4 regions of the Salipaludibacillus sp. HK11 genome follow, and region 3 is predicted to be linked to each of the others. Evidence: riboswitches for the same ligand, from Rfam matches in the RefSeq annotation. Region 3 holds a riboswitch; each other region holds the start of a gene.
What was found. A riboswitch is a leader RNA that binds a small molecule or an ion and turns the genes downstream of it on or off. The one in region 3 is predicted to bind cobalamin.
Positions count from the first base shown of each region.

Region 1: linked by a shared signal. The riboswitch ahead of ACM26V_RS07730 (FecCD family ABC transporter permease) and the one ahead of ACM26V_RS06015 (ribonucleoside-diphosphate reductase subunit alpha) in region 3 are both predicted to bind cobalamin.
Region 2: linked by a shared signal. The riboswitch ahead of ACM26V_RS21605 (cob(I)yrinic acid a,c-diamide adenosyltransferase) and the one ahead of ACM26V_RS06015 (ribonucleoside-diphosphate reductase subunit alpha) in region 3 are both predicted to bind cobalamin.
Region 4: linked by a shared signal. The riboswitch ahead of ACM26V_RS21625 (ABC transporter substrate-binding protein) and the one ahead of ACM26V_RS06015 (ribonucleoside-diphosphate reductase subunit alpha) in region 3 are both predicted to bind cobalamin.

Region 1 is NZ_CP181045.1:1,558,156-1,562,711, forward strand. It holds gene ACM26V_RS07720 (ABC transporter substrate-binding protein) at 1-616, opposite strand, end outside; gene ACM26V_RS07725 (heme ABC transporter ATP-binding protein) at 728-1,534, opposite strand; gene ACM26V_RS07730 (FecCD family ABC transporter permease) at 1,531-2,646, opposite strand; cobalamin riboswitch at 2,813-2,998, opposite strand; gene ACM26V_RS07735 (class I SAM-dependent methyltransferase) at 3,371-4,213, shown strand; gene ACM26V_RS07740 (diguanylate cyclase) at 4,274-4,556, opposite strand, start outside.
Region 2 is NZ_CP181045.1:4,563,327-4,567,882, forward strand. It holds gene ACM26V_RS21595 (GNAT family N-acetyltransferase) at 1-242, shown strand, start outside; gene ACM26V_RS21600 (alpha-glucosidase) at 490-2,160, opposite strand; cobalamin riboswitch at 2,388-2,600, shown strand; gene ACM26V_RS21605 (cob(I)yrinic acid a,c-diamide adenosyltransferase) at 2,764-3,309, shown strand; gene ACM26V_RS21610 (cobyrinate a,c-diamide synthase) at 3,333-4,556, shown strand, end outside.
Region 3 is NZ_CP181045.1:1,201,671-1,206,226, reverse strand. It holds gene ACM26V_RS06020 (ribonucleotide-diphosphate reductase subunit beta) at 1-699, opposite strand, end outside; gene ACM26V_RS06015 (ribonucleoside-diphosphate reductase subunit alpha) at 715-2,928, opposite strand; cobalamin riboswitch at 3,179-3,384, opposite strand; gene ACM26V_RS06010 (hypothetical protein) at 3,588-4,103, shown strand; gene opp4C (oligopeptide ABC transporter permease) at 4,183-4,556, opposite strand, start outside.
Region 4 is NZ_CP181045.1:4,569,331-4,573,886, forward strand. It holds gene ACM26V_RS21615 (cobyric acid synthase) at 1-209, shown strand, start outside; gene cobT (nicotinate-nucleotide--dimethylbenzimidazole phosphoribosyltransferase) at 233-1,270, shown strand; cobalamin riboswitch at 1,346-1,557, shown strand; gene ACM26V_RS21625 (ABC transporter substrate-binding protein) at 1,730-2,785, shown strand; gene ACM26V_RS21630 (FecCD family ABC transporter permease) at 2,751-3,812, shown strand; gene ACM26V_RS21635 (adenosylcobinamide amidohydrolase) at 3,817-4,556, shown strand, end outside.

The sequences.
Region 1 (4,556 bases), 360 kb from region 3:
CAATGTTCACTAACTCTGTTTTCATCTCATTAATAAGCTTTTCTCCTCGTTCAACAACGTTAAAAATTTCGGAGATATTACGAATATCTTGATAAATATCCTCAATGCCTGGTCCAATAATACTCGATGATTCATGTAAGTAAGCATTGACGCCAAATTTCTCAAGTTGCTCAACAGTACCTATATTGTCTTCGTTGAAAGCACTAGTCCACCCTGCATAAGCAAAGTCAGGCTCTTCTTCCAAAAACACCTCTTGTGATGGATATTGATCAGACAATACTGGAATTTTTTCATATGTATCTTTAAATTCAGGTAAAACTTCATCGTCAAGATAAGCCGTACCAACCAAGTATTCTTCTAAACCAAGAGCTAGAAAGACTTCTGTTACGTGTTGATTTAAAGTGACAGCACGTTGAGGAACTTCTGTAAAAACAAGCGTACGATCTTCATTTTCAATTTCTACAACACCATATTCTTCTTCATTCTTTTCAACTGCTTCTAGATCGTTTCCATTTTCTTGACTATTACTTGAATTAGCTTCTCCCGTTGCACCACAACCCATTAATAATGCAATAAACGTACTGATTATAAAGACCATTTGAATTTTTCTAGTCATCTTTCATACCCCTTTTTCATTTATTGTTATGACGAATCTCGTTTGGATGATCTACTAAATTGTGCAAATCTACTTAACCATGATGTTCTTACCCATTTCTATTTTTCTATATTATGGAGCATACATTTTATTTGATTCTCTCGATCGATACATTCCATCGGATACGTATAGAATTTGCAACTTCCCTGTTTGAGGATGTGTCGTAACGGTGCAGTCTACATGAAAAACCTCTTTTAACATTGCCTTAGTAATGACTTCTTCCGGTGTACCATGTTTGACTATTTTGCCACCCTTAACTACATATATCGCATCACAATAAGCTGCCGCTAAATTTAAATCATGAAGCGCAGTTAATACACTCACTTTTAAGTTTCGAACAATATCAAGGATCTGAAGCTGATGATGAATATCTAAATTGTTCGTCGGTTCATCTAGAATAAGAAAAGATGTCTCCTGAACAAGAGCTCTAGCAATTTGAACCCTTTGCTTTTCTCCACCAGATAACGTAGAGAAACTTCTTTCTGCATGGTTTTCTAACCCCACTCTCACTAAAGCATCACGAACGATCTTTACATCTTCCACACTGTCCCCTTCAAAGAACCGCTTATGTGGATTTCTCCCCATTAACACAATTTCTTTCACTGTAAAATCAAAAGGAACAGATGATTCTTGCGCAACAACAGCCATATTTCTAGCAAATTCCTTATGAGAAAGGTTAGTAACTTCATGATCATTTAAAGAAACCGATCCCTTATACGGCCGCAATACCCGGTAGATTGTCTTTAACAATGTCGATTTTCCACTCCCATTAGGACCGATAATGCCAACAAATTGTCCATCGTTTACTTGCATCGTTATATCATTAATAATATTTTTCTGCTCCACCGCCGTTGTGACTTGTTCAACAGTTAATTTCACTTTCCTTCACCTCCCCCAAAAGAATAAGAACTACGTCTAAGAAGCCAAATAAAAAATGGCCCACCACATAATGCAGTAACAATGCCAATCGGTAATTCTTGAGGAGAAACAATTGTACGTGCGACTACATCTGCCCAAATGAGGAAAATAGCTCCAACAAGAGCACTTAATGGTAAGACGTGTCGGTGATCGGAGCCAATGATTAAGCGAACAATATGAGGAACCATTAATCCGATAAAGCCGATTGCCCCACTCACTGCGACTAATACTCCGGTTAGTAATGCCGTGATGAGAATCAATATTTTCTTAAAAAGATCGATATTTAATCCGAGAGTAGAAGCTGTATTCTCCCCCATTAATAAAAGATTCAGAGGTCTTGCTAAGAAGAGCAGTGTCGCTATGCCAAGCGAGAGACAAATAAATGGAATCGTTAATTGCTCCCACTTAGCTCCTGCCAAACTTCCCATCATCCAAAATAATGCATCGCGTATCCCCTCTTCCCGAGGCGCCGATATGACAATATAGTTTGTAATTGCCGATAGCATCATAGATATGGCAATTCCTGACAATAATAGTCTTACTGTGGAGATTCTCCCATTTACTTGCGCTACGATAAAAACGAGCACAACAGAGAAGAGAGCACCTAGAAACGCGGCGATAGAAAGCGAATATTGACCAAAAATCTGGAACGCACCAAAAATAATAACGAGTGTAGCCCCAACAGAAGCACCAGAAGATACCCCTAAAATAAATGGATCTGCTAAAGAATTTCGAACTAACGCTTGAATAGCTACACCAACTACTGCTAAACCAGCTCCAACAATGGCTCCTAATATCACTCTTGGAAACCGAATTTCCCAAATGATTTGCTCTTGGGCTTTTGACCAATCCGATGCAATAAAATGGTCCAAAAAAGAAACTTTAGAAAATGCTATTTTCCAAACGGTCAACGGAGAGATTGAAACTGGTCCAAGCATGATAGAACTGGTCATTGTGACAACTAGGATGAATAGAAGAGCAACAAAAAGTACTCTATAAGCTATCTTTCTCTTTTTTGTTACTTTTTGCTTTATTGACCGATTATCAACCCCGTCTTTTAATGCGCTCTCCATATAAACAACACCTTACATTTATTTAATTTGATAACTTACTCTTTCTTAATGCGCTTAAAACATAAAAATGCACCTCTATCCATGGCATGGATAGAGGTGCAAAAAGGCATACTTAAATTAAAGTAGCATCTATTCTACACTCCTCTACCTATGACCCGTAGGTATTGAAGCAACTTAAAACAAAGGCAGGTCTCCTGACTTAGGATCGTCATTTCATTGTGTCTTCCCGATTTAACTCAGTGACTTTATACAATGAAACTACCCATTACAGTGGCGGGACCGCGACGGATTTACACCGTACTTCCCTTTTAAGCATAACCAGCGGTTATACACCTTTGTTTTGATTCATTTTTTTAAAATAAGAATTTTATTATGAGTTGATTATTTACAACTCACCTAAACTAAGTTGAAAATAGTTAGTTTTATTTGATAAGTTAGAAATCACAACCCATATTTATACATATTTATTATTAAACTACTTTTAAGTATAATTAGCAAGGAAAATTTTTAAATAAAATGATATTCTTCACTTTAGTTACTATATGTATTACACTAATAAACGTAACCATTACGAATTATAACACAAATTCATTTTGAAAAAATTTAGTACCCTACATATATTTTTATTCATAGTAGTTATTTATTATATTGAAATAACAAATAAGCCGCAGTTTTTAACATAAGTGACGTTTTTTGATTACTCAAAACCAATGGAGGATAAAAGATGAAGAAAAAGCTGATACATGATGTCGATTATGAGGAAGTCTGGCGAGAAGGAATAAAGGATTGGAATGGTAACATGCCAAAAAGGATGACAGATGATCAATGTGAAGAATCTTTTTGGCGTAATTTCTTAAATGAAAAATCAACCACACAACCAATTGATTCATATTCCTTACCATTTTACCGAGAATTATCTACTTATTTCACTTCTGAAGATAACGTACTTGAAATCGGACCTGGTGCGGGGAACTATACGTTTTCTATTGCTGAAAAAGTTCGGTCTTTAACAGTGGTTGATCCTTCTAAGTCTGTTCTGCACTATTTAAATGAACGTATAAACCACAAAGCAATAACTTTTCAACCGATTCATAGTAAATGGGAGACATACCAATCCAATCAGCTTTTCTCAGTCGTTCTGGGTGTGAACTGTTTTTACCGAATGTTTGAAATCAAGCAAGCATTGGCAAATATGAATAATCACGCCACAAAGCACTGTATAATTGGTATGACAACAGGTCCACTTCAGCCACACTACCTAGACCTCGAAAGAACGCAAAGGTGTGTTCTTAAATACCCACGAAGAGATTATGTTCACCTATTAAATGTATTATATGAAATGGGAATCTACGCTGATTGTAAGATGGTCCCTCTTAAACGTAAATATACTTATTCTTCTTTAGAAGAAGCGGTTCAAAGTTGCAGAAAAAAAGTGCTATCTCCTCAATTAAGTGAAGAAACACTTAGGGAAAGTTTACTCCCTTATCTGCAAAAAGAAAACGGAAAGTGGACATATAAGCATGCCTTTTATGGAGCACTGATCAGCTGGAAACCTACTATTCTGTAGGCCCACTTTTCTGAACAGGAAGTCTTACTTGAATTATTAGGAAATGGTTAAATTCACCCTTCATGCTTCCTTGATAGAAATTTGGTTTCTTCCGTTTTCTTTCGCTTTGTAAAGGTGTTCGTCTGCTTCCATTATCAGTTGCTTTGGTTGATGAGTTGGATTTGGTTGAGTCATTGCCGCTCCAATACTTACCGTTACAACATCTGAAACCATCGATGTTTTGTGCGGAATCTTTAAGTTGCTAATGGCATGTAAGCATTGCTCTGAAATCTGCTTAACCTGGCGATGGTTAGCATTTGAAAGTATAGCGACAAACTCTTCGCCTCCCATTCTCGCTACATAG
Region 2 (4,556 bases), 1.8 Mb from region 3:
ACCGACAAGCATCAATAGGAAGAGTTTTAGTAATAGAGCCATTACGGAAAACTGGGTTAGGGAAAGAGATTATGGAGCGATCGATCGCATTTCTGAGCGAACAATTACTAGAAAAAGAGATTAAAATTCAAGCTCAAGAGTACGCGTTGCGTTTTTACCAATCATTTGGATTTGAGCCTATCTCGGAGGTGTATTTGGAAGATGACATTCCACACTTGGATATGGTGTGGAGTAACCATTAGTCAAAGAGCTAGATGTGAGACACTGAGAAGAGAAGTAGTCATACGAGTGTCCAGAAAAAACTAAGTGCGAGCCACTGAGAGGTGAAGAAGTCGTGAGAGTGTCTAGAAAAAGCTAGATGCGAGACACTCGGAGCTTGTACACTCTAATGAGCGATCACAAAAAGTCCATTTTTCAGATGAAGGTGCTCGTTATCCCCTCACATGAAAAAGCCCGAGCGATCAATCCGCCCGGGCTTTCAAAATATGATTAATATAAATAAACTCTTGCTTCAAAAGGCTTTAACGTAATCGATGCTGAGGAATCGTGCTCGTCGACATCGATGTTTGCTAATACAAGCTGGTTACTAGAAACTGCTATGGAATTCTCTTCTTTGATCCAAACAGCACTTTCAGCTGTTAAGTTTGTTATTACAAGTGCAGTTTGACCATTAAATTCACGTTTATAAGAGAAGACTTGCGTATCTTCATCCATTAGCAAATCGTAGCTACCATAAGTAAAAATATCATGCTTCTTTTTTAGTTGAATCATTTTTTTATAAAACTGCAGAATCGACCGATCATCGCCTTGTTGCTTTTCAACATTAATATCCTTGTAGTTTGGATTCACTTTTAGCCAAGGTTCTCCAGTTGTGAAACCACCGTTGGCATCATCTGACCACTGCATCGGTGTGCGGCTATTATCACGCGATGTGTGAGCAAGAACATTAATAATTTCTTGTGGAGAATCGCCATCTGCTATTTTCTCACGATACATATTTTTAGCTGCTACGTCATTATATTCTTCAATATTATTAAAATAAATGTTTGTCATACCGATTTCTTGACCTTGATAAATATACGGAGTTCCCTTCATGAGAAAGTACATTGCCCCAAGAGCTGTTGCGCTCTCACGCCAATATTGTTTGTCGTCCCCCCATGTCGATACAACGCGGGCTTTATCATGATTTTCGATGAACAAGGCGTTCCACCCATCGTGCTCCAAACCTTTTTGCCATCGAGTTAACGCGTTCTTTAGTTCGATAATATTGAGACCACCACCGCCTACTTCATGATCCCACAAATCGAGATGTTCAAACTGAAACACCATATCCATTTTGCCGTTTTCACCAACCCATAAGTGTGCTTCGTCAACACTAACGCCATTCGCTTCACCGACAGTCATCGTATCTGGATAGTTATCATACGTTTGTTCTTTGTATTCCTGCAAAAATTCATGGATTCCTTCTTGATTCATGTGCATATCAAAAGAAGGGACATATTTTTTCTCATCAGGATTTGGCAGATTTGGGAGACCAGGTCGTTTCTTAATATGACTAATCGCATCAATTCGAAACCCATTCACTCCTTTGTCAAGCCACCAATTGACCATATCATAAAGAGCTGTCCTCACATCTGAATTCTCCCAGTTGAGGTCTGGCTGTCTTTTGGAGAAAACGTGAAGGAAATACTGCTCGGTCTTTTTATCATACTCCCAAGCAGATCCACCGAAAATGCTTTCCCAATTATTTGGTTCTTGATCATCTTTACCGTCGCGCCAAATGTACCAATCTCTCTTTGGATTATCTTTGGCTGAGCGTGATTCAATAAACCACGGATGTTCGTCACTCGTATGATTTAACACGAGATCGATAATTAATCGCATCCCTCGCTTATGAACCTCTCGAAGAAGTTCATCGAAGTCAGCCATGGTACCAAAGTCCTCCAATATATCTTGGTAATCTGAAATGTCATAACCATTATCATCTAAAGGTGACTTATACATCGGACATATCCAGATGAAGTCGATACCTAATTCTTGTAAATAGTCTAGACGTTGGATCATACCTTGGAGATCACCAAAACCATCTCCATTACTATCTTGAAAACTTCGTGGATACACTTGGTATCCAATTGCCTCTTTCCACCATGTTCTTTCCATGTTTTCCACCTCGTCATTTCCGATATTCGAACGTTACCTTAAGCACAAGAGTTGTGCAAACGGTTTTTCAATTGCTTTGCTAATCATATCGAAATTTGTTTTATAATTCAATTATATCAGAGAATTTTGTATGCAAGGGTCGAAACTTACCATTAGTTTGAAGCGGTATTCTAAATAGTCGTTTTACTTTCTAAGTTTGCTCAATTATACTATGTAAATATGTATTAATTAAATAAAAGCAAATAGGTTCTTTTAACAATACCCGAGGTTAAGTGTTGTTTGTTAAAAATGAAAAGGGAAGTTGGTGAGATTCCAACACGGTCCCGCCACTGTAAACGTCTAGGAATGTTGTGATTACCACTGTGCAAAATTGTATGGGAAGGTGCAATGGTTCCGGTGAGATGTAAGTCAGGAGACCTGCCTGTTTGTCGTATTAAAGACCTTCGAGGAAAAGGTGAGCGACTGTGCGAGTTGTCGATTGATAACAACAGCCTTTTGTGTATTTACTGAGATATACGTGCCGTATTCGTATGTAGCGCTTTCCTTACTGGGGAGGCGTTTTTTATATTAATTTTAAGATAAATTATAAGAGGAGATGTTCACATGGCTAAGAAGAATCAAAAAGGAATGACGCTCGTATATACGGGTAATGGAAAAGGGAAAACGACGGCATCATTAGGGCTTGCTTTACGCGCTGCTGGACACGATTTCACTGTACGGATCTTTCAATTTATTAAATCACCTGAGAGAACATATGGAGAACAAACCGCTTTGAAAAAGTTAGGGATTGAGATGGTTCAATTAGGAAGAGGGTTCACCTGGACGAAGACACCGGAAGAACACAGAGAAGCGCTTAAAAAAGGCTGGCCTCAAGTGAAACAAGCGATCATGAGCGGAGAATATGATGTTGTTATTTTAGATGAGATTAATAACGCATTAGCAATTAGTGCCTTTCCGATTGATGATGTGTTACCACTCCAAGAAGTACTTGATGTGATTAAAGAAAGACCAGCGCACGTTCATCTTTTGTTAACAGGAAGAGATGCACATCCAAAAATAAAAGAACTCGCAGACCTTGTTTCTATTGTTGAAGCAGAGAAACACTATTATGATGAGGGGATCCCTGCCATTAAAGGGATTGAATATTAATGAATGGGATGAAGGATGACAGCATGACAACAAGGCGTTTAGTCATTGCTGGAATAGCTAGCGGTGTCGGTAAAACAACGATAACAGTCGGGCTTATGGCTGCATTCAAACAAAGAGGGCTCACCATACAAGGATTTAAGTGTGGTCCTGACTATATAGATCCAACATACCATACTGAAGTATCCCGTCGGCAAGCTCGAAATCTAGACAGTTGGATGTTTGATGAAGAGACATTAAAAGAAGTGCTTCATAAAGGCAGTCAAGGAGCAGACATATCTCTGATCGAAGGTGTGATGGGCTTCTATGATGGCAAAGACCCATCATCAGATAAAGGAAGTACGGCTGATATTAGTGTTATTACCGATAGTCCTGTTTTATTGGTCGTTCCTTGTGGCGCACTCGCTCGGAGTGCAGCTGCAATAGTTAAAGGATTTCAATTGCTTAATGAGCAGGCCAATATTGTCGGAGTGATTGCGAATCAGGTAGGTAGTAAGGGTCACTATTTGCTTGTGAAAGAAGCCGTGGAGAAGGAATGCCATATTCCTGTCGTAGGTTATATGACGAAGGATGCAAATCTGTCGATGCCTGAACGCCATTTAGGTTTAATTCCATCGATTGAACGTGGAGAACTAGCACCATATTTCGAGCAATTAGGCAATGTTATCTCAGAAACGATTGATTTGGATCACCTTTATAAATTAGCTGTGACTTCCCCCGTCATCAAAAATGAGTCAGAGTTATTTCAACAGAAACGAGATGCCTGTGTGAAAATAGCTGTAGCGAAAGACAAAGCGTTTAACTTCTACTACAAAGAGAATTTAGAATTATTAGAAGCGGCTGGCGCAGAGATTGTTTATTTCTCACCACTTTCAGGGCAATCGCTCCCAGACAATGTAGATGGTCTTTATCTAGGTGGAGGATTTCCTGAAGAGTATGCAGAGGAACTTTCTCAGTTTAAAGAGATGCAAACGTCCATTGCAGAAGCGATAGATAAAGGGATGCCGACGTTTGCTGAGTGTGGTGGATTTATGTTTTTGTGTGAGTCAATCACGACGTCGAATCAAGATCAGTATTCGATGGTTGGTGTTCTTCCAGGCGCTGTGACAATGACAGATCGTTTAGCGGCCATTGGTTATCGGGAAGTAACAGGGCTTAATGAAAATTTCTTGTTGCCTATAGGAGAAACAGTAAAGGGGCATGAATTTCATTACTCAACGCATACTTCCTCTGAAATGATAACGGCAGCC
Region 3 (4,556 bases):
TAGTTCTTTAAAGATGTTAGCGAATAGATACACATGTAATTGTTCATCTCGGTTAATGTAATTGATCATCGTTGATGTAGAGACCATTTTTTGATTTCTTGCCAAATGATAAAAGAAACTAAAACCTGAATAAAAATTTAATCCTTCTAAAACAACATCGTAAACAATCGATTCTAAGAGCGTTCTTGGTGTTGGATTATTAATAAAAGCTTCATATCCTTTAGCAATGAAATCATTTCGCTCTCTCAGAATCGGGTCATGTTTCCAATACTCAAATATCTCATCCTGTTCATCCTTATTCACTAAGCTTGATAGCACATAAGAATAACTTTGATTATGGACAACTTCTTGGAAAGCCAACACTGTCATCAATGCATTCAAACTAGAGTCTGTTAAGTATTTCGATACGTGCATCGCATAATCTGTTTGAATACTATCTAAAAAAGCTAATAGTCCAATTATTTTTTTGAAAGCATCTTCTTCTGTCTCTGTTAAATTAGCAAACTGTTTCACATCTGAACTCATATTAATTTCAAATGGTGTCCAAAAGTTACCCAACATGTTTTTGTATAAAGGGTATGCCCATGAAAACCGCACATCGTCCCAGTTCAGCACATTTGAACTCTCACCAAGTATTATTCCCGTCGATGCGTTTGGTGCATCGACATCGTATAGTTTTCTTTCCGATAATTTCGTCATTCATTTCCCTCCTGATTAACTTGAGCAACTCTCGCAATCTTCTAACTCACTAGATGTTGAACGTACATAATAGGTAGTTTTCAACCCATGTTTCCAAGCATCCATATGAAGGCTTAAAAGCTCTTTTGCTTTGATTGTATTTTTAACATATAAATTAAACGAGACAGATTGATCAATATGTTTTTGTCTTGCACCGTTTTGTTTTATACTCCAATGCTGATCGATCGTATGAGCAGGTTTGTAATACCACGTTGTCTCCTGATTCAAGTTTGGAGCAGTGACTGGTATTTTAAAGTTTTTCTTTTCCTCGGCATATTCTTTTTTGAAGATTGGATCAATCGATGCGGATGATCCTGCGATAAGAGATGTACTAGAATTTGGTGCAACAGCCATTAAATAGCCATTTCTTAACCCATAAGTTTGAACATCTGCTTGTAATTGCTTCCACTCTGAGTTCTGATAATGTCTGTCTTCAAAGTATTCTCCGGTAGAATACGTAGAAGTCTCAAAAACTGGATAAGCTCCTTTTTCTTTTGATAACTCCATACTTGCTTTTACAGTGTAATAATGAATGGTTTCATAAAGTTCGTCAGCGTATTGAACTGCTCTGTCAGATTCCCAAGAAATTTTCTTTTCAGCTAGTAAGTGATGCCATCCAAACGTTCCAAGTCCTATTGCACGGTACTTTTGGTTGGTTATTTGCGCTTGTGGAACGTCAATCGTATTCATATCAATCACGTTATCTAACATACGAACTTGAATTGTGATCAAACGCTCTAGAACATCATCTTTAACAGCTGTTGCTAATGAAATCGAACTCAAGTTACAAACGACATAATCCCCTGCTTTTTTCTTTGTAATGATTTCACCATCACTTGTCGTTTGTTCTTCTACGATCGTCGCACTCATATTTTGCATAATTTCCGTACATAAATTCGATGAATAGATCATCCCTTCATGTCGATTAGGATTCATCCTATTTACAGTGTCACGATAAAACATATATGGCGTACCCGTTTCCAATTGAGAGACCATCACCCGTTTCATAATGTCTATGGCAGGAACTTTTACTGAAGTTATCTCATCATTCTCTATACACGCTTTGTACAGTTCTCGGAAAGTGCCTTGTCCTTCTTTCTCATCATATACATCCTCTAAGGAAACGCCCATGACTTGACGGACTTCATGTGGATCAAACAAGTGCCAATCCTCTCTAGCTTCAACTTTTTCCATAAATAAATCAGGAATACAAACACCAGTGAACAAATCATGCGTACGTTGTCGTTCATCACCATTATTTAGCTTCGCATCTAAAAAGGAGAAGATATCTTTATGCCACACATCTAAATAAACTGCAATGGCTCCTTGTCTTTGCCCCAATTGATCAACACTTACTGCAGTGTTATTTAATTGTTTCATCCAAGGTATAACTCCTGAAGATGTACCTTTAAACCCTTTAATCGAAGAACCTTTTGCACGAATTTTCCCTAAATAAATACCAAGTCCCCCACCATTTTTACTAACGGTAGCAGCATCCGTATTGCTGTCAAAAATCCCTTGCAAACTATCATCCACCGTGTCTATAAAACAACTTGATAATTGACCATGTGTTTTTCCTGCATTTGCTAATGTAGGTGTTGCTACGGTCATATAAAGATTAGAAAGGGCCCAATAGGATTCTTTCACGAGTGTTAAACGTTGTTCTTTTGGTTCATCTAACATTAAACTCATCGCGATAATCATAAACCGTTCTTGGGGCAACTCAATTAATTTGCCATTGTGTGTCCTCGCTAAGTATCGATCGGCTAATGTTTTTAATCCGATGTATGTAAATGATTTATCTTTAGACTTGTCCAACCATTTCTCAATTTTGTTTAAATCATTTGTCGAGTATTTTTCAAGTAATTCTTTTTTGTAGAAGCCTTGTTTCACTAGAATTGTAACAAGATCATCAAATTGCTTATAAGCTGGAATTTGTCTATTTACATTAACTTCCTCACTTAGATTTAATGAATAAAGCGTTGCTGCAACATATGTCCAATCTGATTCCTGCGCAGATAACTGGTCTAGAGCTGTCATTACAGGTAATGAAACCGCGGTTTGTTGGTGTTGATTATTCATAGCACTGATTCTTTCGGAAAATGGATCCCACGATAATTGAGGGAAACGACGTTTTAATTCATCAATCGTAACTTCAAATTTGCTTTTCGTTAATGTACTCTTGCTCATAGTATCCTTCCTTTCTCAAATTCGTTACATTAGAAAAACTTGGCTTGTCGCCAAGTCCTTCATGGCGAAAGCCTTCGTTTATCTTACTTTAATCCTTTAGCTAAGTTAAAAATTCTTAAAGTACAAAAATAGCCTTCCCTTAATCAAGGGAAGGCTAAAAAACGGTAGGTTGATAGATACTGGTCATAAATCTGCACATACACTGATGAGCGATTCTGCTACCGTTTCTCATTCTCAACCCCCGAAGATCAGAAACAAAAGAAAAACTGGCAGGTCTCCTGACTTATGCTTCAACCTACTTTGAGCCTTCCCATATAAGCACCATGACAATTCATGACATTCTCATACAGTGGTCGCTTCATTTCGTCCACATTTACAGTTGCGGGGACAGTTCCGGTTTTCCACCGGATTCCCTATTAAGCCTCATACTAAGGCACCTGTTTCTCTTCTTATATTCAGTTGACATACTATATATTGATGACTAAGTTATACAATATCAATATATGAACTAGATATAGAATACCGTAGTTTTCTAATAAATGCAATGATTACTTCTTTAAAAGAAATTTAGTAAATACCTTGAAATTTTTGAACTAGTCTAGTAAAATTTCAAACTTGTGAGCATTATCTCAGATCCTATATCGAAAGGAGTTTTCATCATGTTACCCCCTGCCACTTATGATTATAAGCAGGATAAAAATAAACAATCACTGATACAAGAATATGAAAATTTAGAGTTTCAAATGTTTCGTATGAGTGAAAACATCAAACAAATTGCAAAGAAATGGACAGTTCTAGGTATAGATCAAACGAAAGAAGAAAAGTGGGTAATCATCTACTCATCCGATAACGGAGATATATGCAAAATAATGGCCCATGATTGTGAAGAACCTTTCCGTGGAAAATGGGCTTTTTCCATTCATACTCAATATAAGGAGGACCATCGAATTCACATCGATGATATTCGTGGAGAATCCAACCGTGGTTTTGGTTCAGTTTGCATGAAATTTTTGAAAGAATATACAAAAGACCTAAATGTTCATACAATATCAGGAAACCTTTCACATAGAGATTGGGACCATATTGATCGCCTTCTCCACTTTTATAAAAAACATGAATTTACTGTTGATATTGTTGAATCTGAAAAGAAGGGCGAGATTTTTTGGCACCCATGAAAATACTATTCTTTCTAGGATTTAGTTAATAATCTAAAACATTACAGAAAAAACGTTCTTAATAAATACTAAGAACGTTTTAAAAATTACTTTTCGAATCAAATGCATCACGAAGGCCATCACCGATAAAGTTAATCGCTAACACCGTCAATAAAATAGCTAAACCAGGAGGAACCCATGCTTCTGAATGTTGAGTCAACACGCGTAAATTTCTTGCTTCCGTCACCATATTCCCCCACGTTGGTGTCGGTTGAGGAATCCCAAATCCAATAAAACTAAGTCCTGATTCAATAATAATTAACGTTGCCATCATGACCGTCGCATTGACAATAATTGGACCAACGGCGTTTGGCAAGAAATGCTTCGTAATAACTCGGAAGTCTGAACAACCAATCGAACGCGCACCAATAATGTATTCTTTCTCTCTCAAGGATAAGAAGGTACCTCTTAAGA
Region 4 (4,556 bases), 1.8 Mb from region 3:
CGTACTTTCACGGAATATTTGAAAATGATCGATTTAGAGAAGTGATATTGAATGATTTACGAGGACGCAAAGGCCTTCCTGAAATAAATGACAGGGTTTCTTTTCAAGCACTGAAAGAACAATCCTTTCATCACTTAGCTCAACTGGTTGAGAGTCATCTCAACATGGAATTGATCGAGGATAAAATGGCTTTATTTCAAAAAAACTGAGATATTTAGAGAGGGACAGCAGCATGGAAACAACAATAAACAAAATCACAGCGACAAATAAACAAGTAGGGAAACAAACTCTAGCTCACCTGAATAATTTAACGAAGCCACCAGGAAGTTTAGGTAGATTAGAGAAACTAGCGGTTCAGTTAGCAGAAATAACTGGAGATACATTTCCAACTGTATCCCCTCCTGCTTCGATTGTTTTTGCGGGCGATCATGGTATCGCTAAAGAAGGAGTTTCTGCATTTCCTCAAGAAGTAACGACACAAATGGTGGCGAATTTCCTTGCAGGTGGCGCGGCAATAAATGTATTAACAAAACAAATAGATGCAATGTTAGAGATCGTTGATATAGGTGTTGCATCGGATATAGAAGGTTCAGGTTTTATTAATAAAAAAATTCGCTATGGAACAGCTAACTTTGCCAAGGAAGATGCGATGACAAGGAAAGAGGCGCAAAAGGCAATTGAAGTAGGGATCGATATTGTAAAACAAGTAATTAAACAAGGTGCAAATTCGATTATCTTAGGTGAGATGGGGATCGGGAATACGACGAGCAGTAGTGCAATCATCGCTACATTAGCCGAAGTGAATGTGGAAGGTATTGTTGATATTGGAACAGGAATCACAGCTGAACAGCGTGTATTGAAACGAAAGATCATTGCCCAGGCGCTTGAGGATCGAAAACCAAATCGTGAGGATGTCCTCGATATTCTTTCTAAAATAGGTGGACTGGAGATTGCTGGTATGACAGGGGCGATTTTAGGAGCAGCTTCTGAACGAAAGCCTGTCATTATTGATGGATTTATTTGCACGGTATCTGCCTTGTTAGCAACGAAGCTAGTTCCCGAAGCGAGAGACTATTTAATATTCAGTCATCGCTCTCAAGAACAAGGACACACAACAGCTTTGAAAATGCTCCAAGCAAATCCATTATTAGACTTAGAGTTACGTCTAGGTGAAGGAACCGGAGCGGCGCTTGCTTTTCCGATTGTGGAATCTTCCCTAAAAATTTTAAAAGGCATGGCTACTTTCACTTCAGCAGGAATTTCGACTTAGTCATATTGAAAAAGATTAAAAATAAATTTACTTTATTTGAAAACTGATTTATACTAAATCTATTAATAAAACCCAATTTCATAGATACAATTTGGTTCATGATTCACGTCGATACGTTGACGAATTCATGTTAAAAGGGAAGTCGGTAAAAGCCGACACGGTCCCGCCACTGTGAGCGTTTAGGAAAGCTGAAAGAAGCCCACTGTGCTTTTACATAAAAGCATGGGAAGGGAAGCTGATCCGATGAAGCGTAAGTCAGGAGACCTGCCAAGTTGTTCGTAACACCTTCGAGGAAAGGGATGTTTCATGTTCATAGAAAATTCTACTACGTGTTAGAATGCAAACCGTCATCTATATTATGATAGGTACTTATTTCTATGTGACTGTTACATTCAACGCTTTTCCTAAAGGAATGGCGTTTTTATTATGTAATAAAAAGAATGTAGGAGGAACAAAAAGATGCAAAAGAGAATTAAATGGGGACAATTAGGTGCAGCAATAACATTGTCGTTGGCATTAATGACGGCTTGTGGAACAAATGAAGAAGAGGTAAATGAAAATAATCAAGCGAACGATAACGACGAAGTCACGAATGAAACAGAAAATAATAATGATGAAATTGAGAATGCGGCGGACGAAGAGAACGAAGCAGCAAATGAAGAAGTAACTGGTGGAGAATTTCCAATCACCTTGACAGATAAAGTAGATCGGGAAGTGACAATTGACGAAGAACCTGAAACGATCGTTTCATTGTTGCCTAGTAACACGGAAATTGTCTTTGAACTTGGAGCTGGAGACAGATTAATAGGTGTGTCGGATTTTTGTAATTATCCACCAGAAGCAGAAGATATCCAAAATGTAGGTGGGCAGGATATGGATCCTGAATTAATATTGTCGTTGGAGCCTGATATGGCTCTTGTTCAAAGATATCATTACGAGAATCATTCAGAAATTTTGGATCAATATGAGCAATCTGGTATCGATGTGCTTGTAATTGAAGGTGGCGAATCATTTGATGAAGCTTATGACACGATCAAAATGCTTGGTAGCGCTACAGGTACTAGTTCACGTGCGGATGAGATTGTTGTTGAAATGAAAGACGCATTAGCTGAGATTGAAGAAAAAGCGGAAGAGATTTCTGAAGAAGATAGAAAGACGGTTTGGGTCGAAATATCTCCCTCACCAAATATTTTCACAGCTGGTCAAGGAACATTTATGCATGAGATGTTAGAAGTGATTCAAGCAACTAATGCGGCAGAAGATCAAGAAGGTTGGGTCAGCCTGACTGAAGAAGAAATTGTCATGTTGAGTCCTGATGTGATTATTACAACCCATGGAGTTGCGGAAGATCCAATTGACGAAGTGGTATCACGTGATGGTTGGTCGGACATACCAGCTGTGCAAGATGAAAGAATACATGATGTGGATAACGATACGGTCATTCGACCAGGACCGAGATTAATTGAGGGAGTGGAAACTCTTGCCAAATTGGTCTATCCAGAAATTTTTGAGTAATCGAATCTTTTGGATTTATGTTTTCAGTGGAGGATTTGTACTTAGTACAATCCTCTTTGGTCTATTTATGAGCAGTGTGACAGTCCCTGTTCCAACCATCTTCCACATCATCATTGACAATGTATTTGGCTGGCAATTGCTCTCGGACTTTCCCGAAGTTCAAGATAGAATCATCTGGAACATTCGTTTACCACGCGTGTTATTGGCTTTTTGTGTAGGAGCTTCATTAGCTTTGGCGGGTGCAGCTTTTCAAGGGTTGCTTCGAAACCCACTCGCAGATCCTTATACGATTGGTGTGTCATCTGGTGCCGCATTAGGAGCTGTTATCGTAATATTTTTTCAAGTGACGATTGTTGGTTTAGGCGGTTTTACACTTCCAATTGTAGCAATAATTGGTGGTTTCATTTCATTGATGCTCGTGTTTGGTCTTGTTAGAATTGCCAGCAGAAGCTTTGCGATTGAAACGATTATTTTAGCAGGAATTATTATGAGTTCTTTTATTGGTGCAATCATCTCTTTGGTGATATCGCTTGGTGATCAAGATTCGATGACGCAAATTATCTATTGGCTCTACGGAAGTGTTGGTATGAGAGGATGGAGTCACGTTCAACTCATCGTTCCGTTTATGATCATAGGCATGTTTATTCTATTGGTCCATTATCGGGAGTTAAATGCGTTGGCTTTAGGGGAAGAGGCAGCCGAACATATCGGTGTGAATGTTAAGCGAGGCAAATACTATATTTTAGTTGGAGCATCTTTATTAACAGGAGCATCTGTTGCTGTTTCTGGTTCCATTGGATTTGTTGGGTTAGTAATCCCTCATTTGGTCCGCCTCATCATTGGACCAAATCACAGGCATGTGTTACCTTTATCGTTCCTTGTTGGGGGAGGGTTTCTAATTATAGCTGATTTAGTCTCACGAATGATTATTGCCCCGAAAGAACTTCCAATTGGTGTAATTACTGCTTTGATTGGGGCACCTGTTTTTGCATTATTATTGATTAGAAATCGGCTTGGGAAGGGGTAACGGTATGATCCATGTCAAGAATCTCGTAGGCGGCTATTCAGAAGAACCTATTATTGACGGAGTTGACTTCGACATTGTTAAAGGTGAATTCTTTGGACTGCTTGGTCCAAATGGCAGTGGAAAAACGACGCTGTTTAAATTGATAACAGGTGGTCTACCTATCAAACAAGGAGAAATTACAATTGACGGTCAACTGCTATCCAAATTGTCTCACCTTGAAAAAGCGAGAAAAGTGGCAGTTTTGGCTCAAGAAGCGCAAGTTTCCTTTGATTTTACCGTAGAAGAAATTGTTAGTCTTGGTCGTTATGCGTTTCAAAAAGGTGTGCTCAAGACGATTTCGAAAGCTGATAGAGAAATCATTGATGAGGTGATGGAACTAGCTAATGTAGATCATTATAGGAATAAACAATTTCGACTACTTAGTGGCGGTGAAAAACAAAGAGTTCTGCTTGCCAAAGCATTGGCTCAGCAACCGAAAGTTCTTTTATTAGATGAACCGACAAATCATTTGGACGTGAAGCATTCTTTCTACATGCTTGATTTGTTGAAAAAATGGCAAAAAGAGCATGGGTTAACGATATTTGCAATCTTGCATGATTTGAACGTTGCGGCACTTTATACCGACAGAGTTGCCTTGCTTCATGAAGGGAAGTTTCAAAGAGTTGGTGGTGTCGATATTTTACGGAATGAACAGCTTCTACAAGATGTTTATGAAGTGAAAGTAAAGGCGCAATCTCACCCGTA